3 regions of the Paenibacillus sp. PAMC21692 genome follow, and region 2 is predicted to be linked to each of the others. Evidence: riboswitches for the same ligand, from Rfam matches in the RefSeq annotation. Region 2 holds a riboswitch; each other region holds the start of a gene.
What was found. A riboswitch is a leader RNA that binds a small molecule or an ion and turns the genes downstream of it on or off. The one in region 2 is predicted to bind cyclic di-AMP.
Positions count from the first base shown of each region.

Region 1: another riboswitch for cyclic di-AMP. It lies ahead of H7F31_RS04660 (C40 family peptidase); the one in region 2 lies ahead of H7F31_RS11475 (APC family permease).
Region 3: another riboswitch for cyclic di-AMP. It lies ahead of H7F31_RS13590 (hypothetical protein); the one in region 2 lies ahead of H7F31_RS11475 (APC family permease).

Region 1 covers NZ_CP060293.1:1,149,880-1,157,096, reverse strand. The annotation lists gene H7F31_RS04665 (glutamine--tRNA ligase/YqeY domain fusion protein) at 1-703, opposite strand, end outside; cyclic di-AMP (ydaO/yuaA leader) riboswitch at 1,315-1,466, shown strand; gene H7F31_RS04660 (C40 family peptidase) at 1,471-1,953, shown strand; gene H7F31_RS04655 (MFS transporter) at 2,138-3,436, opposite strand; gene H7F31_RS04650 (GNAT family N-acetyltransferase) at 3,496-4,032, shown strand; gene H7F31_RS04645 (EAL domain-containing protein) at 4,069-5,307, opposite strand; gene H7F31_RS04640 (hypothetical protein) at 5,396-5,689, opposite strand; gene motA (flagellar motor stator protein MotA) at 6,033-6,833, shown strand; gene H7F31_RS04630 (flagellar motor protein MotB) at 6,817-7,217, shown strand, end outside.
Region 2 covers NZ_CP060293.1:2,929,690-2,936,906, forward strand. The annotation lists gene H7F31_RS11460 (ABC transporter substrate-binding protein) at 1-326, shown strand, start outside; gene H7F31_RS11465 (FecCD family ABC transporter permease) at 338-1,387, shown strand; gene H7F31_RS11470 (FecCD family ABC transporter permease) at 1,374-2,444, shown strand; cyclic di-AMP (ydaO/yuaA leader) riboswitch at 2,613-2,781, shown strand; gene H7F31_RS11475 (APC family permease) at 2,969-4,795, shown strand; gene H7F31_RS11480 (LacI family DNA-binding transcriptional regulator) at 4,881-5,888, opposite strand; gene H7F31_RS11485 (beta-mannosidase) at 6,417-7,217, shown strand, end outside.
Region 3 covers NZ_CP060293.1:3,449,330-3,456,546, reverse strand. The annotation lists gene H7F31_RS13600 (eCIS core domain-containing protein) at 1-1,933, shown strand, start outside; gene H7F31_RS13595 (aldolase catalytic domain-containing protein) at 2,051-3,007, opposite strand; cyclic di-AMP (ydaO/yuaA leader) riboswitch at 3,173-3,349, shown strand; gene H7F31_RS13590 (hypothetical protein) at 3,353-3,796, shown strand; gene H7F31_RS13585 (ABC transporter permease) at 3,914-4,696, opposite strand; gene H7F31_RS13580 (ABC transporter permease) at 4,707-5,513, opposite strand; gene H7F31_RS13575 (ABC transporter ATP-binding protein) at 5,510-6,502, opposite strand; gene kduD (2-dehydro-3-deoxy-D-gluconate 5-dehydrogenase KduD) at 6,971-7,217, opposite strand, start outside.

The sequences.
Region 1 (7,217 bases), 1.8 Mb from region 2:
GGTCCTCGAACTCCAGCGTACAAACGGAGTGGGAGATCCCTTCGATCGCGTCGCTGAGCGGGTGGGCGTAATCGTACATGGGATAGATGCACCAAGCGTCGCCTGTCCGATGATGATGCGAATGGGAGATCCGATAGAGAACGGGATCGCGCATCGTGATATTTGGCGAACCCATGTCGATCTTCGCCCGCAGGACTCGCTCGCCATCCTTGAATTCTCCCGCGCGCATCCGGGCGAACAGATCCAGATTTTCCTCCACACTGCGATTCCGGCCGGGACTTTCCTTGCCCGGCTCCGTAAGCGTCCCTCTCATCTCGCGCATCTCGTCCGCCGTCAAATCGCAGACGTAGGCCTTCCCCTTCTTAATAAGAAGCACCGCTCGATTATATAACTCTTCGAAGTAATCCGAAGCGAACCGCAGCTCATCCCAATCGAAGCCCAGCCAGCGCACGTCCTCCTGGATGGCCTCAACGTACTCCGTGTCCTCCTTGACGGGATTCGTATCATCGAAGCGCAGATTCGTCTTTCCTTTGAACTCATCCGCGAGCTCGAAGTTCAGACAGATCGACTTCGCATGTCCGATATGCAGATAGCCGTTCGGCTCCGGCGGGAAGCGCGTAACGACTTCTTGCACGCGGCCACTCTTTAAATCTTCCACGACAATATTTTTGATGAAATTGGAGGATGACGACTTGTTCTCCATTGTGTTTTCCACTAGCGACCTACCCCTTTTCCACTCGTGCGCCCATCCGGGGACTGTCTCGCATTCCCCAGGCCTTCACGTCGATTCTAACGTTGCTTATAGAGGACGTTCAAAAAGTCCGCTTTTGATCACGAAGTATGCCATGAAGCCTACTCGATATCGAATCTTGAATGCAAGCGAAAACTAAGCATATGCTTTCGAAGTATGTTTCCTCCGGAAACATTGTAGGTGCTCACGTAGCTTCCACTACGCTCCGCTCCTCAGTTTCTACTTTCATTCAATCTTCTACAGCGTTTTTGAAAAAACGCAGCATCGGAAGCATAAGCTCATGTGCTGAAAACCGAACTTTTTGAACTCGAACTTATAAAGGATTGTCCGACACGGGACAACACCCTTCGCCTTATCGCGCCTCGCCGCTTTCAATAACGACAGCCGATTCATTGTATCTCCTTATGATACACAAAATTTAGCTAAATTACACGCTTTGGAAGCGCCTTCTACCCATGGTTTTTGAATTTGAAACGGATTATTTATAAATCTAATATTAATATCTTCTCATATTCAACACGAATCTACATTTTGCCATTATTATAATCCTTAGAAAATAACTTTGGATGACATTGCCTAATTCCCAATCGGGAAACGGGGGAACCACTTTGGGTGAATTGACTTCGACGTCTGGTGTTCTACAGCGCCTGAGAAGTCATAGGGAACCTTCAACCGAACCCCACAGCTAACCTCGTCGGCACCGGAAGGAGAACCACAAGTTGAAGAAGAAGATTAGCTCTGTATTACTAGGGCTTGTGCTTCTGCTAGCTTTCCAAGCAGGAAGCGCTTTCGCAAGCTCGGAGATGGACAACATTATCGAGGGTACGATCGGCTCGCCTTATTCTTACGGCGGATCCACCACAAAGGGTTTTGACTGCTCCGGATTTACCAGCTACATCTTCAAGAAGATGGACATTGATCTTCCTCGTAGATCGGTAGACCAAGCTACGGTCGGAACCAAAGTCGCTAAGGCTGATCTGCAGCCAGGCGATCTTGTCTTCTTCGACACAAGCGGCAAGGTAAACGGCGGAATCACGCACGTAGGCATCTACGTAGGCGACGGCAAATTTGCCCACGCTTCTACAAGCCGCGGCGTTATCATCGACGATCTTAACAGCTCCTATTATAAGTCCCGCTTTGTAACGGCGCGCAGCGTCATGGACGCCAAGCAATTCGAGACGTTCGCAGTCGCAGCTAAATAATGGACAAGGCAACAGCCTCCCCGGCAACGGGGAGGCTGTTCTTTTTGGAATTATAGGAAAGTATATGATTTCGTCGTACTTTCTCTATAATTCTCGGAACGAAACGCGCCCCGCCGCCAAAGGACGGCGTAGCCGTTTCGCCTTGGCGACAGCCGTTTGGTTTTCTCAGTGTAGAATCCGCCGCTTACGACCTCAGACGCTCCATATGACCCGCCAATCTACGACCTTGATGAAGGATCACTCCAAGCAGGACGAACATGATGACAACCAGTACGGCAAGATAAAAAATCGTATATTCCACTTCGAAGCGATCCATCAGCCAACCCGTCATTCTCGGAAACAAGGCGCCGCCGATACCTCCAAACGCTACCATTAGACTTGTCGTCCGCTCCGTCATACCCGGCAGCAAGCTGTTGGCGTACACCAATGCGATGCCGAACACGCCGGAGAAAAACAGTCCGCCAAGCGCAATCAATAGCAGCATCCCGTTCAAGCTGGTCGTAATCGTCATTAGCAGGAATACGATCGCGGCCCCCAGGGTAGAAATCGTCAGGTACCTTCCATAGCCGACCTTCTCCGCAATCACTCCCGCGAACAGCCTGCCCAGTACGATCGTTCCCCAGAACAAGCTAAGCGAAGCAGCCGCGCCAGCTTCTCCCATCTCCGTACGGGTGATGAGTATGGACGGAAGGTAGTTGGAGAAACTCATCTCCATCCCCACGTACATCAGGAAGAACAGCGCGCAGAGAATCAGGAAAGGCAACAGTCGACCCGAATATCCTAGCAAGACTCCTCCCGAAGGTTTGGACATGGTTGCGTCTTCCGGCGAACCCCCGCCGTCGGCACCCACATTTGTTTCCGCCTTGGCATCAGCATGGCTCGAAGCTGCACGTTCCCTTGCACCTGACGTTGCCGGCCTTGCCGCCAGCCCAAGCTGACTGTCCAGCTCACCGAAGGACATCGTCAACCATAAAACAAAGGTAATCCCCGCCATGGCGGACAGAATCGGGAATGACAGCTGCCAGATGTGCTCTTGAATAAGGTAGGCCACAGTCACCGGAATGATGAGCGCCCCGATTCCAAAGAACGTTTCGAGACGGCTCATGGCCGACGCCTTTCCCTTTACCAGGTCGATGATGACCGCCCCTACGATTGCCTCCGTCATCCCGAAGCCGACCCCCGCGATGGGAGCGATGGCGAGCATCCATCCCCAAGGCAGCAGCAAGCTGTACGCCGCTTCGCTAAGGGTGAGCAAACCCATGGCCAGCAATACGGCGCCGCGTTTCCCTATGCCCGCCGTCAGAGTAGGGGCTAGCAGAACGCCGACCATAAACCCCAGAAATTGATTCATTATCCACTGGCCGCCATCCTTGTAAGAGACGCCATAATAGGCAATCAACTGTTCTAATACCGAGCCTCCCACCACGTGGGCGATACCAATAACGAGATAAGATAAACATCCGATCCATAGCAGCTTCTTCACGTTGCCGATTCTCCTTACTACATACACGCGCCGCGGCGCCTATCTGATATAATCAAATTATGATGAATTCTGCAGAGCATGAACCTAACCTTAGTTATTATAAACCAAATCTATCGGCGCTGACTATCGGACCACTGGAAGTCTCCCACGCGGAACAGCTATGTACGTGGAGGTACGAAGAACCATACGAGCGCTTCAACTGGCCGTCCTGGGATCAAATGCAACAGGACGGAATCGAATTCGGTGATCCCGTCCTGCGAGCAGAGCAATATGGAGCCATTCTCGACGAACGGCAAAGGTTGATTGGCTATGCCCAATTCTTCCCCATGGGCAGCGTGACCAGACTTGGCCTCGGACTGTATCCCGACCTGTGCGGCCAAGGGTTGGGCTCTTCGGTTGTCGGTCTCATGGCAGCGGAAGCTCTTCGTCGATGTCCGGGCAACGAGATCGACCTCGAAGTGCTTGTGTGGAATGTCCGGGCCATCCGCGCCTATGAGAAAGCCGGCTTCAGCATTACCGACACCTATCTTCGCCCGTCTTTCAGCGGCGGGGAGCCTGAGTGGTTCCACTGCATGGTGTACGAAGCGCCTCGTTAAGCGCGTGTTTGCAGCTTCCAAGATCTGACGGCCACCTCATGAAGAGGCTTCCCACGGACTAACCTCATCCTTGCTGTCTGCAAACAGGATCAGACCGGGACGGACGAGCACCGAGACCGAACGAATCCATGCTCTGGAATCCAGATCCGTATACGAGCGGGATACTATCGCCCTTCGGCTCTCACCCAGTTGAACCAGGTTCGGGACAAAATACGGCCTCCAACTCCAATTCGCATACCGGTACTCTTCTTCCCGCTTCCAGACTCCGTCTTCCCCCCTGCTGAAATTCGCGGACAGCTGAATGCCTTCCTCGTTGCATAGGTATACCTTGGTGCAAGAGGATTTTAAATGCGGGATAAGCAACTCCAGCCAGTCGTCGGCCTTCTCCGGCAGTACCGCTCCAAGCATAATCGCCTGCAGGTGCTCCGCCAGACGTTCTGCCTGCTGCTGCCACCACCTCTCGGTATGAGCGAGCTGCCTAAGATTGCGTTCCAGCTCGTTCTCGATGACGGCGGCAAAGCTTGCCGGACCGATAAAGTCGGCTCCCGCCCGCGCGAACAAGAAACCTTGTACGTACCTGGCTCCGGATTGGATGGCGCGCTCCAGATCCTCTCTCGTCTCCACACCCTCGAACAGCAAAGAGGCGCCAATCTGCTCGGCAAGCTCGGAGAACGAACGAAGCACCCCATAGTAGCCATTGTGCGTCCCGCTTCGTTTGACGATATGCATATCGATCTTGAGCAGGTTGGGTTGAATCTGGGCGATACGATCGGCGCTGCTAAAGCCGCTCCCGACATCATCGATAGCGATCAGACAGCCGGCCGCGCGATAACGGTCGACCACCTCCCGCAACACATCCATGGAGCCATGGAAACTTTCCTCCGTTATTTCGATCACGATACGAGCCGGATCGGCATGATGCTTGGCGATCAGATCCAACGTATACAGCTCGCCATTCTCTCCTTGCCGGTAAATCCAGGCTGGCTTAAGGTTCAGAAAAAGCAGCGGGGGATTTTCTTGGCATGCATGCTTGGCTATCGCCTGCTCTCTCAGCAGCCGGTCAACAAGAAGATGATCCTCCATCGGGATAGCATCATCGCCGAAGAAGGGCCCCAGACTCCTCGGGCCCTTTTCGCCAACGGCTCTCCCGAGCACCTCGTAGCCTTCAATCCTTCTCGTATCGAGCGCAATAATAGGTTGATAGTAGGCTGCTAACGTTTCCCCGTCCAGTCGAAGACTTGGCGGCAACGAGCCCGCCGAATGAGAACCAGTCATGTCGCTCTCTCCAATGTAATGTACATGTTAGCTATCATGCCATTGTGATTTGCTTTTATTCTAATGGAGAGCTGTAACGTTGTAAAGATTAGATGAGGCGAATAATGTGAATGACATTATCTCCTTGCATCACTTCTATAATATGATGCTTGTTGTTGTACACAATCTCACCCTGTCCAACCTTGATGACGGGTTCTTCGCCAAGTCCGAAGAAGACGTCGTCCGCCAACGCTTCCATAACCTCATGCCGATCAGATGTCGGCAGCGCCGCCCACTCTTCCGGCTCCATCTCGAAGAAGGAGTAGCTGCCCTCGATATCCCCCACCGCTTGAGTTAATTCCTTCAATATAACCGCATATTCGCGCGCGTGCCGTACACCCATCGTTCACACATCTCCTTAAAATTATGGTTTGAAACGTATTACAATTAAGTACGTGTTCAAAAAGTTCGGTTTTCAGTACCGAGAAGATTGAAGCAGCTAGAAACTGAGTAGCGGAGCGTAGCAGAGCTACGTGAGCAACCGCAATGTTTCCGGAGGAAACATACTTCGAAAGCATATGCTTAGGTTCTGCTGCATTCAATATTCGATGTCGAGTAGGCCTCAGGGAGTACTTCGTAATGGAAAGCGGACTTTTTGAACAACCTCTATAATTTCAGAATACCCTTTTGACGATATAAATAGAAGTAGACGGCTCAAATATAGAACATACTGGACGGGGTGTATGATGAAGAACTCAACAATTATCGGTCTTGTGTTAGGTCTAATCGCAGTGCTGGGCGGGATGGTGGTTAAGGGCGCGCACTTATCGTCGCTTATGAATCCTGCAGCCTTTATGATTATTATTCTCGGCACCGTTGCCTCCGTCATGGTCGCCTTCCCAATGTCCGAACTCAAAAAAGTCGGCAAACTGTTCAAGATCGTATTCGCCGAGCAAAAGCTCACCTCCCGCGAGGAATTGATCAGCCGTTTCATGGAGTGGGCATCCATCACCCGCCGCGAAGGTTTGCTAGCGCTTGAGGCTCGCGTCGACGAGATCGAGGACACATTTCTTCGTAACGGCATGCGCATGATTATTGACGGCAATGACCAGGATCTTGTCCGCGACGTTCTCCTGGAGGATATCGCCGCCACAGAGGACCGCCATAAGGCTGGCGCTTTGATCTTCACGCAGGCAGGCACTTACGCTCCAACGCTCGGGGTACTCGGCGCGGTCGTCGGCCTCGTCGCCGCCCTGTCCGAGATGAGCGATATGGACAAGCTTGCGCATGCCATCGCAGGCGCGTTCATCGCAACCCTGCTCGGTATCTTTACAGGTTATGTCCTGTGGCATCCCATTGCCAATAGACTTAAGCGGATCTCCAAGCAAGAGATCCAGATCAGACTGATGATGCTGGAGGGACTGTTGTCCATTCAGTCCGGCGTATCCACGATCGCCATTCACCAGAAGCTTTCCGTATTCCTCACTCCTACGGAGCGGCTGAAGATGAAAGAGAAGGAGGAAGGGGCCGTTGAGCAGAAAGCATAGGAAGCATGACGATCACGAGGAGCACGTAGATGAATCTTGGCTTATCCCTTATGCCGACTTGCTCACCTTGCTGCTTGCGCTCTTTATCGTTCTCTATTCGATGAATTCCGTTGATGTAAAGAAGTTCGAAGAGATGTCTCAAGCGTTTAGCATTGCGCTCAGCAACGGCAGCGGCGTTCTGGACCTTCCCACGATCGTAAAAGAAGGCGAAGATACGACCAAAAAAAATCAGGGCGGCGACAAGGATAACGACAAGAAAACGGAGAGCCAGCAGCAACAAGAGCAGCAGTCCGAGTCCAGCCTCGAAGAGTTGATTAAGAAGGAGCAGGCGGAGCTGGAGGATCTTAAAAAGAAGATCGACGCCTATATCGACAAGAACGGCCT
Region 2 (7,217 bases):
TCATGAAGGAGTTCTCGAACTATCCTTGGCAGGTGGAAAAGGCGGAGGACGATCCTTACGGAGAGGGCAGCGTGCCATATTCGCTGGAGCGATTGCTTGTCGAGGATCCCGATGTCATCTTCGTCGAAAGTTATTCTTACAGCCCGGGCACGCTGCCCGTATCGGAGCAGCTCGCGGCTTCCCCGCTCTGGAGCAAGCTGAAGGCGGTGCAGAATGGGCAAGTGCATGAGGTGCGTTCGCCGATCTGGGGCGACGGGCGGGGAACCCGCTCGCTTGGCATTCTAATGGACGAAGCGCTGGCCATCCTGTATCCGGAAATATTCTAGGAGGCTCGAATATGCCAAGCGAGACTGTTGCGATCCCGAAGCCTATAGAGAGGCGTCCCCAAAGAAGACTGCTGCCAGCAATGCTGTTTGGTTTCCTTGCGATTGCCGCGGTAATCACCGTCGGCTTGAAGGGAGGTACCCCTTCGCCGTCATGGGGAGAGCTGGCGGGGCTGCTTTTCGGAGAAGGAGATGACTTGGTCTGGACGATCGTAGCGGAAATTCGGCTGCCCCGTATAGTGCTGGGGCTCATGGTAGGCGCCATGCTGGCTGTCTCCGGTACGCTGATGCAAGGAGCGATGAACAATCGGCTTGCAGGCCCGGAATTGCTGGGCTTGTCCGCCGGGGCGTCGCTTGCTGCGGCCGCGATTCTGGTGCTGAGGCTGCCTGTTCCCTACCATCTGCAGCCGCTGTATGCCTTGGCGGGAGGGCTGGCTGGTGGCGCCGTCGTTATCATGGCCGCAAGGATCACCCGTGGTGCGGCGGGCATGCTGTTGATCGGGATGTCGGTCACGGCGATGTTGAACGGCCTGCTTATCGTGTTGATCGCCATGGGGGCCAGCAACGATGTGAATCTGCTTTATGCGTATCTGCTGGGTTCGCTTGCCAACCGCGGCTGGGAGCAAGTGCTTCGCGTGCTGCCTTGGTTCGCCGCCATGCTTCCCGTTGCGTTCGTTCTTGCGAAGCGGGTTAATCTCTTGCAGCTTGGCGACGAATCGGCTTCGGGGCTTGGCATCAACGCTGGTCTATCACGAATTGTGATCCTGCTTGCCAGCGCGATGTTAGTAGCGTCGACGGTCGCCGAGTGCGGTCCAATCGGCTATGTTTCCTTACTGGCTCCGCACCTGGCGCGAGCCGTCATACTTTCGCAGGACGCGCGTCTCGTATTGCCGGTCTCGGCGTTGATAGGAGCCGTTTTGCTCGCCTTGGCGGATCAACTGGGGCGGCTGCTGTTCGCTCCGTTGGAGCTGCCCGTCGGCGTTTGGACGACGTTGGTCGGCGGGACGGTCTTCCTGTTGATTCTGTCGAGAAGGAATGGAGGAGCATTCCATGGCGGACAATAAGGCTATTCCCGGAATCGGTGAACGGTCAGCCCGACATTCCCGCAGATTTTGGATCGTAACCGGTGTCCTGCTTGCCATGCTGACGGCGCTCGTGCTTCTCCATCTTGCATTCGGCCGAACGCCGCTGTCCTTGGAAGAGATAATGGCCGCCCTGTCAGGAAACGGGCAGGACGGGTACCGGCATATCGTCTGGAATCTGCGTCTGCCGCGGGCTCTTGTCGCCATGACGGCGGGAGGTCTTCTAGGACTTGCCGGAGCCATTCTTCAAGTCGTCATGCGGAATCCGCTCATGGAGCCGGGCTTGATCGGCGTGTCGGCAGGCGCGGTGTTGGCCGTCATATTGACGATGCAGTTCTCGTCGGCCGCGATTCCCATAAACGGACGGATGCCGATTGTCGCATTGGGAGGCGCATTGCTCTCGATTGGCATGCTTTACATGATCAATGGGAGAACCGGCGGCAGCGGCCCGCGATTGGCGTTGATCGGCGTCTTGGCAGCTTCCGTGCTGCAGGCGGCGAACTCATTGCTTATGCTGAGACAGCAGGAGGGCTTGGCATCCATCCTGCTGTGGTCGTTCGGTTCGCTTAACGGACGGGTATGGGCGCACTGGAACATGATATGGCCATGGGCGCTGGCGCTTGTTCCCTGCGCGCTGCTAATGGCAAGAAGGGCGGCGGTGCTGCAACTGGGCGACGAGACGGCGGTCGGGCTCGGCTTGCCCCTTTTTCGTACCCGGCTGCTCCTCTTGCTTCTTGCCGCGGCGCTGACGGCGGTATCCGTGTCCGCGGTAGGGGCCATCGGCTTCGCAGGTTTGATTGGTCCCCATATTGCGGCGAAGCTGGTCGGCCGGCATCCCGTCTATCTGTTTCCCGCAAGCGTATTGTTGGCGGGAACGCTGCTGATTGCCGCGGATTGGATCGCGGGGAGCGCGACGCTTTCCTTCTCGTTGCCGGGCATGGAGCATCGTGTGACGAGCTTGCCTGCAGGCGCGGTCACGACATTGCTGGGAGCACCGTTTTTTCTTTATCTGCTGCGTTTAACGAAAAAATTAATCTAGAATTTTCGAGGATATCTCGGATAAAGGCGAGAAAAAACGATATCCACGGATCAAATGAATAAGAAGCAACTGCTGCGAGCGTTTTATTGGCTATCTTTGAATTGAAACAACCATTTTTGAGCCGAAATGTCGTTTTACACCCTTCAATAAACGAGTTATGATCACTACATCATAAATTCGCTGAGTCTTCTTGAGGACAATGAAGAAGAGCGGGGGAACCAAACGGCGCTTATCGATAATGACAAGCGTCAGGGGTGAATCGGCATAACAACCGCCGTAGGGCTATCTAATGGCCCGAATCCGTCAGCTAACCTCGTAAGCGTTATTGGAATGGGTATGACTTCGGCTCGTTAAGCCGCAAGGTGCTGCCTTGCGGCTTTTTGCTGCGCTAAAAACGGCATGGGCCCGCCGGAATGCCGCAGCAAACGAAGTAGAAACCTTCCCTTCCAGCCAACAAAGCACAGGGGAGATGGACAAATTGAAAAAATCAACGATGAAAAGGCTCCAGTCGGGCGGTGGTTCTAATGTTATCCGCGCTTAAACGAGTGTTGATCGGAAGACCGCTGAAGTCGACGGAGCTTGGCGAGCAGAAGTTGAACAAAACAAAAGCGCTGGCGATTCTCTCGTCGGACGCGTTGTCGTCCGTCGCATACGGCCCCGAACAAATTCTGCTTGTGCTAATGACCGTCGGCATGGCCGCGTTCTGGTATTCCATTCCGATCGGAATCGGCGTCCTGCTGCTGCTGACGGCGCTTATTCTGTCATATCGGCAAATTATATACGCCTATCCGCAAGGGGGCGGCGCTTATGTCGTCTCGAAAGAAAATCTGGGCAAGTACCCCGGCCTTATCGCCGGCGCCTCCTTGTTGGTCGACTATATTTTAACGGTAGCGGTTAGCGTCTCGGCCGGAACCGATGCCATCACCTCCGCATTCCCGAGCTTGCATGCGTATACGGTGCCCATAGCCGTCGTATTCGTCATTCTGCTTACGCTGCTTAACCTGCGGGGCGTAACGGAGTCGGCGTCCGTCCTGGCTTATCCCGTATATTTGTTCGTTCTTGCATTGTTCGTTCTAATTGGAAAAGGATTGTACGACATGGCAACGGGAGCGATTCCGCAGGAATTGCATACGCCCGTAGGGACGCCGGTGGCAGGCATCGGACTTTTCCTGCTGCTGAAGGCATTCGCTTCCGGCAGCTCCGCGCTGACTGGGGTCGAAGCGATCTCCAACGCGATCCCGAACTTCAGGAAACCCGCGCCGGTCAATGCATCCAGAACGCTTGCCGCGATGGGGATTTTGCTCGCGGTGCTATTCTCGGGCATCGTTGTGATGGCCTACGAGTACGGAATCGCGCCGACTGCGGAGGCAACGGTCGTCTCGCAGATCGCGGAGGATGCTTTCGGGCGAAACTTCATGTATTATGCCATTCAGGGAACGACGGCGCTTATCCTCATTCTGGCGGCCAATACGGGCTATTCCGCTTTTCCCATGCTCGCGGTCAATCTGGCCAAAGATAAGTTTATCCCCAGAATGTTTACGGCGAGGGGCGACCGGCTTGGTTATTCCAACGGCATCATCATGCTTGGCATTTGTTCCATCCTGCTCATCGTGCTTTTTGGCGGACATACGGAACAGTTGATTCCGCTCTACGCGGTCGGCGTATTCATCCCGTTTACGCTGTCGCAATCCGGCATGATGCGCAAATGGCTTCGCGAGAAGCCGGCCGGCTGGGGGATCAAGCTCGCGATTAACACGGTCGGCGCGGCGATCAGCTTAGTGGTAACGATGATGTTTTTCCTGACGAAGTTTCCGCAGGTATGGCCCGTGCTCGTATTCCTGCCCGTCCTGATCTGGTTGTTGCTCGGCATTAACAGGCATTACGGAGCGGTGGGCGAGCAGCTTGGCCTATCCACGGGCGAGCCGGTGAAGGCTATCGAAGGCAACGTTCTGATTCTGCCAGTGGCAGGGATCACTCATGTCGTGGAGCAATCGCTGAGCTACGCGAGATCGCTTGCCGCCAGCCAGATCATCGCCGTATACGTGCCGTTCGAGCGGGAGGAGGAAGCCGCGTTCCGGGAAAAGTGGAGCAAGCTGCATCCGGACGTCAGGCTCGTCACCTTGCATTCGCCGTACCGGAGTATCATACAGCCGCTCATGAAGTTTATCGACGTCGTGGACCGCAAGGCCAAGGAAAATCATTACCAGGTGACGGTCATCATTCCCCAATTCATACCGAAGAAAGGCTGGCATAACTTCCTGCATAACCAGACCAGCTTCTATATCCGGACCCGCCTTCTGTATCAGAAGGACGTGATCGTCACGACCGTTCCTTACCATCTGAAAAAATAGCTTTGCCTTCCCGCAAAAAGAACCCCCGAATCGAGCAAGCCGAGCTTGCCCGTTTCCGGGGGTTTTTCTGTTGGCTGACATGCGCCTATTCGTTGACGACGAGTCGGCCACGAATCAGCTTCCGCTCGTAGCTTGCCGTTGGATGGTGGATACGCCAAAGCAATTGGTCCACGGCTCTTATGCCAAGGATCTCTTCCTCGACGTTGACCGTTGCGACCGTTACGCCGGGATAAGAGTTGTCGAAGCCGGTAAAGACGATGCCTTCGCTGGATGGATCAAGTTTCTTTACCGCCTTGGCTAACAGGCTTGCGTAATAATCGTTGGCGCAGACGAAAACCTGAGGGAGCGGTCTTGTCGCAAACGCTTCTCGAAGCGCCTCGTCGCAGCCCTCGTATTCGTACTGGAGCAAAGCCGGAATCTGATGCTGGGGAAGCCCGGCATCCATCAGAGCGGCGTTAAAACCGAGCCAACGCTCATAGAAGCTATAGGCATCGGCGATTTTGCCGACGAATTGGTACTCCCGATAACCCTTGCCGAGCATCGTCGACATGATTTCGTTTATGCCGGCCAGATTGTCGGAGAAGATACTGTCGCATGGGAAGCCCTTGTCCCAATGATCGACCATGACAACGGGCTTGCCGAGGCGGCGGCATTCGTGGAGGATGGGCGATGCGATGCTTCCGACGGCAAGAACCCCGATGATGGCTTCCGGGTTCAACAGCGAGAATAACGAGTGGATGTCGGGTTTGACCAGCGTAGCAAAATGAATGCCCTTCTGATTCAACGCGGCTGTTATCCCTTCGAACAGCGGCCCCCAGTAAGCGGATTCCGGATTCTGCGACCTTACGTCCGGGAAGAGGACAAGCACCGTTCCCGTCCATACCCGTCGTTGGTCCTCCGCTTGCTCGTCGCGTCGCCGGGGCGTTACCGCGGGTGGAATTTCCTTTCGGTAGCCGAGTTCTGCCGCTTTCTTGAGAATCAGCTCTCTGGAATGCGCGCTTACGCCGGACTTGCCGGCTAACGCGCGCGATACGGCATATTTGGACAAGCCGACGCTGTCGGCGATTTCTTGCATCGTTATTTTGCCTCGCATTAGACTTCTCCTCGATGTTTAATGGGAATCCGGGATAAAGGGGAAATACCCTCGGTTAAAATCTAACAGACACACGCGACGCTATATGTCCGATTTTTAACGTCAAACAAATCTAACAGACAGGAGGGACACTATTGGGTCGTAACGGAGCCAATATGCGCGATGATGATGCCAATAAGGTCGAGTATGTCCGTTAGCGTCATTTATGTCCGTTAGGCTGCGATAAAACTTACCTTTGAACGCGGTTGTTCAGTTTTTCGAAAGGCAAAGGGTAGAGGCTTTCGCATTTTGTTAGGAGGTCATTCGGCAACAAATAGTCTGCGCTAAGTGTAGCACTGAACGCCGGATTATCGCAACCATGGGGGAATAGATGCACCTAACAAATACTAACAAAATAAAAATTGACCATAAAATTAGGTTTTGTTATCATTTGTTATGAACGAGTTGATAGGTAAATGATGCAAGAGCAGAAAAAGCGATGACAGCACTCAGCATTTAGCATTTAGCATTTAGCAAGGAGAGGATATTATGAATAGATCTGTAACAACAAGCCAAGTAGGGCAAGAGACCGTGCAAACAGCGCTGAAGGATTGGAAGTTCAAGGCTTGCCGGGAATCGGAGTGGCTGCAGGCCGTTGTGCCGGGCTGCGTGCATACCGACCTGCGCCGCAACGGCATTATCGAAGATCCGTTTTATGCGACGAATGAACATGATCTGCAATGGATCGACAAGCTGGACTGGGAATACGAGACGGTTTTCGATCTGACGGAAGACCTGCTGGCGATGTCCGTGCTGGAGCTTGTTTTCGACGGATTGGATACGTATGCGGACGTCACGTTTAACGGCAAGCTGATCTTGTCCGTCAACAATATGTTCCGCTCCTGGCGAGCGGATGTAAAGGGATTGGCGAAGCCGAGCGGCAATCAGCTTCATATCCGCTTCCGCTCGCCGGTGACGGAAGATCTGCTGAAGATCGAGCGTCTAGGCTATAATCTGCCGGCAAGCAATGATCAGTCCGAGCTGGGCGGTCTCGGCGAAGACAAAATCAGCGTATTCGCAAGGAAAGCGCCTTATCATTACGGCTGGGACTGGGGCCCCCGCTTTGTCACCAGCGGCATCTGGCGCGAGGTTCGCGTCGTGGGCTGGAACGACGTCCGCGTGAACGACGTGTTCGTAAACCAGGAGCAAATATCGGCGGAAGCCGCCAAGCTGACCGTGGAAGTGGAGCTGGAGAGCGTCCGCTGCGCCGAAGGCAGCGTAAAGATTACCGCAGGAGGCGCGGAATGGAGTCTTGCGGTCAACCTTCAGCCTGGCGTTACTGTCGTGAAG
Region 3 (7,217 bases), 520 kb from region 2:
TGCCATTCAGCGCCGAAAGGATGGAAGTCCGACGGGCCAGTTAGCTCGGCTCCAGGCATCTGCGGGCAATCAAGCGGTTCTGCAGAGACTGAAGGACGAATCTACGGAGCTGCATGCCGCATCGCCGTCATCATCTTCCTCTTCCGGAGGGGGGAAAGGCATGCCCGAGGATTTGCAGGCCAAGATGGAACAATCGTTCGGAGCAGATTTCTCCAATGTGCGCATCCATGTCGGATCTCAAGCAAGTCAAGTCGGGGCGCTCGCTTATACGCAAGGTTCGGATATCCATTTCGCCCCGGGACAGTATAAACCCGATAGCCGCGACGGTCAGCAGCTGCTCGGGCATGAGCTGTCCCACGTTATCCAGCAGCGCGAAGGACGCGTCGCACCTACCGCCCAGCTCTCTACCGGACACGCGCTTAACGATAGTCCTGCCCTCGAACAAGAAGCCGATCGAATGGGAGCCAAGGCAGCGAATGCCCCAGAACCGGAGCATCAAAAACAAGCGGAGTCCGAGAGTGAAGAATTCCAGGATTTCGTTCAGCGCCAAACCGCGGATACAGGCGAACGGAGCTCAAGCTCCTCCACTTACGCCGATTCGCCCATCCAGCGCATGCCCCGCCCTTCCGAAGCGAAAAAGCAGCTTGGCGAACCGAAGGAGCATGCCACGATTCAGCCGGACAAGAAGTTTGGCATGGGCGAGACGCTTTCGAAGAACAACACGCATTATCGCGCTCTCCTGCAGAAGCTGGAGCTCTTCGACCGTTACGTAGACCAAGAGGTCGTTGGGAACACGCCAGAGAAAATCGACGATCAGCTCAACGTGATTATGTCGCTCTACAACGAAGTCGAGAACGTCAGCGATGCCTGCAGCAGTCACAATAAGAAAGACGACAAGGACCCCACGGCTGACTATATCCGCAGATTTAAGAAAGCCTTGCCTCTAGAGAAAAGAGCCGTTCGCTCTTCCGCGGCCGAATACAAGCTGGATCCGGCGAAGGATCGCCCGTTATGGGCACTCCTCACGAGCAAAGGCCTGCCGGGGCTTGCGGAAGATATAAACGGAGTTACGGGCACGGGCGGCAGCAATACGATCGCGCTCTTCGAAATCGGGCCAGATAAAAAAGGGATGTTCAAGGAAACAAAACTCGCGCTGCGATCCTATGAGGAGATGTCCGAGATGGCGTCCGAGAATAAAAAGGATTCGGCAGACGATGAAAACGGCAACGTGGCAATGGATAACAAAATCGATCGGGCGGGCGCTCGCCTGGCAGCTATGTCCCGATTGGACAAACTGCTAGACGCAGGCGTCATCGCCGGCGCGGAGATGGCATTACACAACTCGGGAATTAGCGGATCCGGCGGAAGATATAAATTTCTGAAGCCTTTAAACGATGATATCGAAGCGAGCCGCAAGGAATCGTTTAACGTGGATGACCCCGTCTTCCAACGGGCCATGTCGCGCTTGCAGTTAATCGATACTCTCGCCATGCAAGTTGACCTCCAAGGCGGAAACTTCATGATTGAACGCGATGATGACGGCAATGTGCTTGGAGTGAAGGGGCTCGACAACGATATGGCATTCGGCGCGCAGAGCGATCTGGATTCCAATCACCAGGAATACCCTGGCCTTAGCAAGTTCGTAGACAGAGAGCTGGCGAAACGCATCTTGGCTCTCAAGCCGGACGATCTGCGAACACTGATGGAGGATCTACTTACTCCTGCCGAGATTAACGCCCTAGTCGACAGGCTCGTCAAGCTTCAGAATCATCTTCGCAAGGAAGCGTCGAGACTGCTGGGCAGAGAGGAGTGGAGTACGGTAAATGAAATGCTGAGCCAAGGCGACACGAGTGATGGTTCGGACCTCGACATGCCAGCGTCGCATTCGCGGTCTAAGACGGCGCAGCAGGACCCCTTGCCGGAAGACGAATAACCGCATCTTCTGTATGCTATTCCATGACGAGTTTCCTATATTGAAAACAAAAAAGCGCCGTTCCGGAAGCTGAGCAGCATACCAGAACGGCGCTTTTGTTGTGGCGTCTGACTCCTCTTATTTGGAAATTTCCGGAGTAGTCAGTTGATCGTAGAAATCCACGCCATTGTCTTTGTTCTCGGAAGCGCGAAGCGCCATCGCGGAACGAGGATGCTCGTCGAGAATGCCCGTGATCATGTAAGGAATAATGTAACCCCATTCTTCCTTCTCGCGAAGCGGAATCATGTATTTCTCGATCATGTCCAGCACTGGACGCACGTTGTAGCGCGTATTTTGAAGCTGGGAGACGAGCAGTTCCGTGTTGCAGTTGCCCGCAGCGCGGCCCATGCCGTATACGGAAGCATCCAAAAGCTCTACGCCTTTGCCAGCAGCAAGAAGCGTATTGGCGAATGCCAGCTGCAAGTTGTTGTGGGCGTGAATGCCAAGACGTTTGTTCGGAAGATACTGTTGGAATTTGTCCACCAGGTAGGTGAAGTCTTCAGGCTTCAGGCTGCCGTAAGAGTCTACGATGTAGACTACATCAACTACGCTCTCGTTAATCGCTTGGAACGCTTCGATCAATTGGTTCTCCATGACGTTGGACAATGCCATAATGTTAAGCGTCGTCTCGTAGCCGCGGTCGTGGAACACCTTCACCAGCTCAAGCGCCTTGTCCACGTCTTGAATGTAGCAGGCAACGCGGATCAGGTCCAGCAGGCTCTCGCTGCGGGGAAGGATATCGTTTTCGTCGACGCGCCCGATGTCAACAAGCGCGGACAGCTTCGTATTGCCTTTGTTTGGAATAACCTTCTTCAGGAAGTCGTCGTTAAGGAAACGCCATGGACCGGCGTTCTCGGCGCCTTTGAGCAGCTTCGGAGAGTTTTTGTAGCCAATCTCCATATAATCGACTCCGGCTTCGTTAAGGCTATTATAAAGGTGCTGGACAAACTCGATGCTGAAATCCCAGTTGTTGACGAGTCCGCCATCCCGAATAGTACAGTCGACGATTTTGCAGTGACTTGTTTTCGATTGCATACGTACTGCTCCTTTGAATTGAACATGAGTTCATTTTTATCTACCATCATACTTGATAAGCCGCGGGAACGCAAAGAAAATATGTCGCTTTTTGCGATTTTTCCGCTCCTCCTGTCCGAATAACTCCTCATTTACAAATGGATATTTTAACGCTAAAATATTATGTAAACAATAACGCTTAATTTCTCCTTCCAGGGAGAAAACGGGGGAACCAACGCGAACCGGTCGCATGGCTGCATGGACCGCACGCAGGGGGTGAATCCGGGGATTTGTGCCCCCGGTAGGGTTTTCTCTCTAACCCGAATCCGACAGCTAACCTCGTCAGCGGAAGAAGGAGAGATGAACATGTCTTTATTCCTGGAAAATTCTTCATTCCCCATCGAGCTGCCCCAGCATGTCAACATCAGCCGCATCGAACTATTCGTCATTCCCGCTCTCGCCGTCGACTCGACCGGATTTCGTGTATGTCTCAGGCTGACCAGCGATCTTGGCATCGGCTGGAGCGAACAATTCATCTGCGAGAACGACGCCAGCTTCGATCTGGAGCATTGGAGAGAGCTTCTTCAATCGTTCATTGGCCGCTTCCCGCTTAGTTCGGTAACCGAACGTTTGACCGAGATTATTATGAGCAGAGGGGAATCCGACAAGCGGGTGTGTCAGATGTTCATCACAGGCATGGAGCAGATTCGGGAGATGGGCATGATGCCAGGCATCGGTTCTGTCACTGCCTTCCAGGCCGAGGAATCCGTGCTGCAACAACGCGCCGTCGCCTACCTGTCGCTGGATTAGGGATCGCTGCAAGTTGAAATTTCGGACTCCTTAATTCATGGAGCCGCGTAATGAAAAAGAGCCCGGGCACCATCCACGGCGGATGTTGTTCGGGCTCTTGGTCTGTACTTCTTGCCGTTAAGAACCAGTCGAGCGGTAATGCCTGACACCGATCCTCCATACCAGCAGGCATGGGAGCAGAAATAACAGACCTCCGAAAGGCACCAGCATTCCTGTTACCCAGTTCCCCTCCTCCTTGTCCAGCAAATACATAAGGGGCAAATACGTCACGCACCCGAACGGGACGATAAACGTAAAGAACCGAGTCACCCACTTCTCATAGATCGTCAGCGGATATTGCGCCATCTCGCGGCCTCCGTCGGTGAACACGTTCGCGATCTCAATCGCTTGTATGGTCCAGAAGCAGAAGGTAGCCGCCAGGATAAAGATGCCCGTGAAGATCATCACGCCGTTAAATACCATAAAGAACAGCGTAATCGCTTTGGGAAAGCTCCATACTTGAGGCAGATTCGCGATGGACCAGATCAGCACAATCGTGCTCTGCAGCAAACGTCCGATACGCGTAAATTCGAACTTCGAGCCCAGCACCTGGACGACAGTGCCGCGCGGTCTTACCAGCAAACGGTCGAAGTCTCCGCTGGCGACCAGGCTGGAGAAGGCGTCGAATCCCCTTGCGAAGCATTCGCTAAGAGAAAACGACAAGTGAATGACCGCGAAGCAAAGCGTCACCTCGAAGAAACTCCAGCCCTCCAACTGCCCGAATCGCTCGAACATGAAATACAGCCCCCCGAACACCATAAACGGGATAAAAAATTGGCCTACGCTGAGCAGCAAGAACGAGGTTCTGTACTGCAGCTGCGACTTGAGTTGAATATTCAAATAACGGAAATATAATGACATCGCGTTCTCCTCACCCTCCTTGCACAACGACGTTGCGAAGCGCCTTGCGCATCAGCCACATGCCGAACGCAGCCAATGCCGCTATCCAACCAAACTGTACGCCGATGCCGATCAGCGCTTCCTGCTGCGGGATATGTCCCGAATAGACGCGGAACGGGAAGTCTGTCGTCCAGCGAAACGGCAGCGCATACGTTATTCGCTGCAGCCACTCCGGCATAAGCGGCACTGGGATGACCATGCCCGCCAGAAACTCTCCCGCCACCGAGATCATAAGCATGGATCCCGTCGGCGACATCGTCCAGAATACCGAGATGTAAATCAGCATGGAAATCGCCACGACGAGAATCAAGCCAAGCAGCAGCGATACGACAAACAGCAGCAGCGCCGTCCAGCTTGGAGGAGCGCTTAGCCCATAAGGCTCCGGCAACAGAAACACAACCGTCGTAATGGGAAAGCAGCGAAGCACGGCGCCCGCCACCCGCTGGGCAAGCAGCTTGGAAAACCAGAACGGGTACAGCCCCATCGGCCTGCATAACTCGTAAGCGATATTGCCGCTCGTAACCATGGCGAATATTTCGTTATCCCTGATCCACAACATAATTAAGGAAAGAAAAATTTGTTGGAGCCACACGTAAGTAATTAAGTCCTGAAGGGGAAAAGCAGTGGAATCCCCGCCGCCGCTTCTGTAGAAGGCCGCGAAGATCATAATGAAGACAAATCCGAAAAACAGCTGAGTGGCCATGCCGGCCAGCGCCGCCGCGCGGTATTGCATGCCGTTGATAAAACGCAGCCGCCAGATCGAAACGTAGGCTCTCATATTTGATGCTCCTCATACAGCTGCACGATCATCTCGTCAATGTCCTTGGAGTCGACGCTTATGTCCAACAGCTCGACCGATCCCGACAGCTGCGCAATGACGTCCGCCAGTACGACGGATTCCGTATCGAAGCTGTATACGGCACGCTCTGTCGACCATTCCAGTCTCGTCGCGCCAGGAATTTCGACCGGCTCTCCCCCGTATTCGCGGTAGTCTGCCGTAATCGTACGTCCTGTGCCGAAGCGGCTTCGCAGCTCTTCCAACGAACCATCATAAAGCAACGTTCCTTTGCCGATCATGAGAATCCGGTCCGCGAGCGCCTCGATATCGCTCATGTCATGCGTCGTCAGGATGACGGTGACGCCCCTCTCCTGATTGATCCTGCGAATAAAACTTCTGACCGCAAGCTTGCTGACGGCATCCAGCCCGATCGTCGGTTCGTCGAGGAACAGAATTTTGGGGCTGTGGAGCAGCGATGCCGCAATCTCGCAGCGCATCCGCTGTCCGAGACTAAGCTGCCTGACCGGAACGCCGAGCAAATCTGCGAGCGCAAGCATTTCCGTCAACACGGCCAGGTTCTCCCTGTACATCTCATCCGGAATCCGATAGATGTCGCGCAGCAGTTCGAAGGAGTCGATGACCGGGACATCCCACCAGAGCTGCGAGCGCTGGCCGAATACGACGCCGATATGCCGTACATAATCCGTTCTTTCCTTCCACGGCGTATATCCCATGATGGAGCAGGTGCCGCCGTCCGGCACAAGAATGCCGCTCATCACCTTGATCGTCGTCGACTTCCCGGCGCCGTTTGGCCCGATATAACCGACGATCTCTCCTTCGTTGACCGTGAAGGAGATGTCCTTTAATGCTTCCACGATACGATGCTTGCGAACAAACAGCGCCTTCACCGCCTGACGCAGCCCCGCGGTGCGCTCTGCTACTTTGAAACTTTTGCCGATGCCAGTTAACTGAATAATACCTTTTTCCATAGTTGTAAGCGTTATCCTCCTGTTAGAGTCGGAAGAAGAATATATCTCATACGACGGAGGTTGTAAAGAGGTAATTTCAAAAAGTTTCGTGAACGATGGAAATTCATCCAATTTCACCGATTTTCGGCGCCGTTGCGCGATATTTGCTTCGTCCGGCGGATAACCCGATTTTTAGGCTTTGCAACAAAAGCGGCCCCGCTAAGGCGACCCCGCAGCTCGTTGCAAGCCATAGGCGTTTCTTACGCTTATGGACTCTAATCATAGTTACTTTGCGAACCATCGACGTTTTTAACGCCTACAGCTGCTCGTTCGCCTACTTTTTGGTGCCATAAGCGTTGCTAACGCCTATGGTTGCTAATCTTACTGCTGAAACTCATTATCCACAGTTTGGTATGTCGTATAATTTCCTAAAAACAAAAAATCTCCAAGCGGAGTCATTATCCGCTCGGAGATATTACCTGAAATCTATTATCTAACCAGCCATCCGCCATCAACGGCAAGGATATGGCCGTTCATGTAGTCGGATGCAGACGAAGCGAGGAAGACGGCCGGGCCGATCAGATCCTCGGACGTGCCCCAACGGCCGGCCGGGATGCGCTGCAGGATCTGCGTGCTGCGGACAGGATCTTCGCGCAGCGCTTCCGTGTTGTCCGTGCTCATGTAGCCCGGCGCGATCGCGTTCACTTGAAGTCCCTTGGCCGCCCACTCGTTCGCC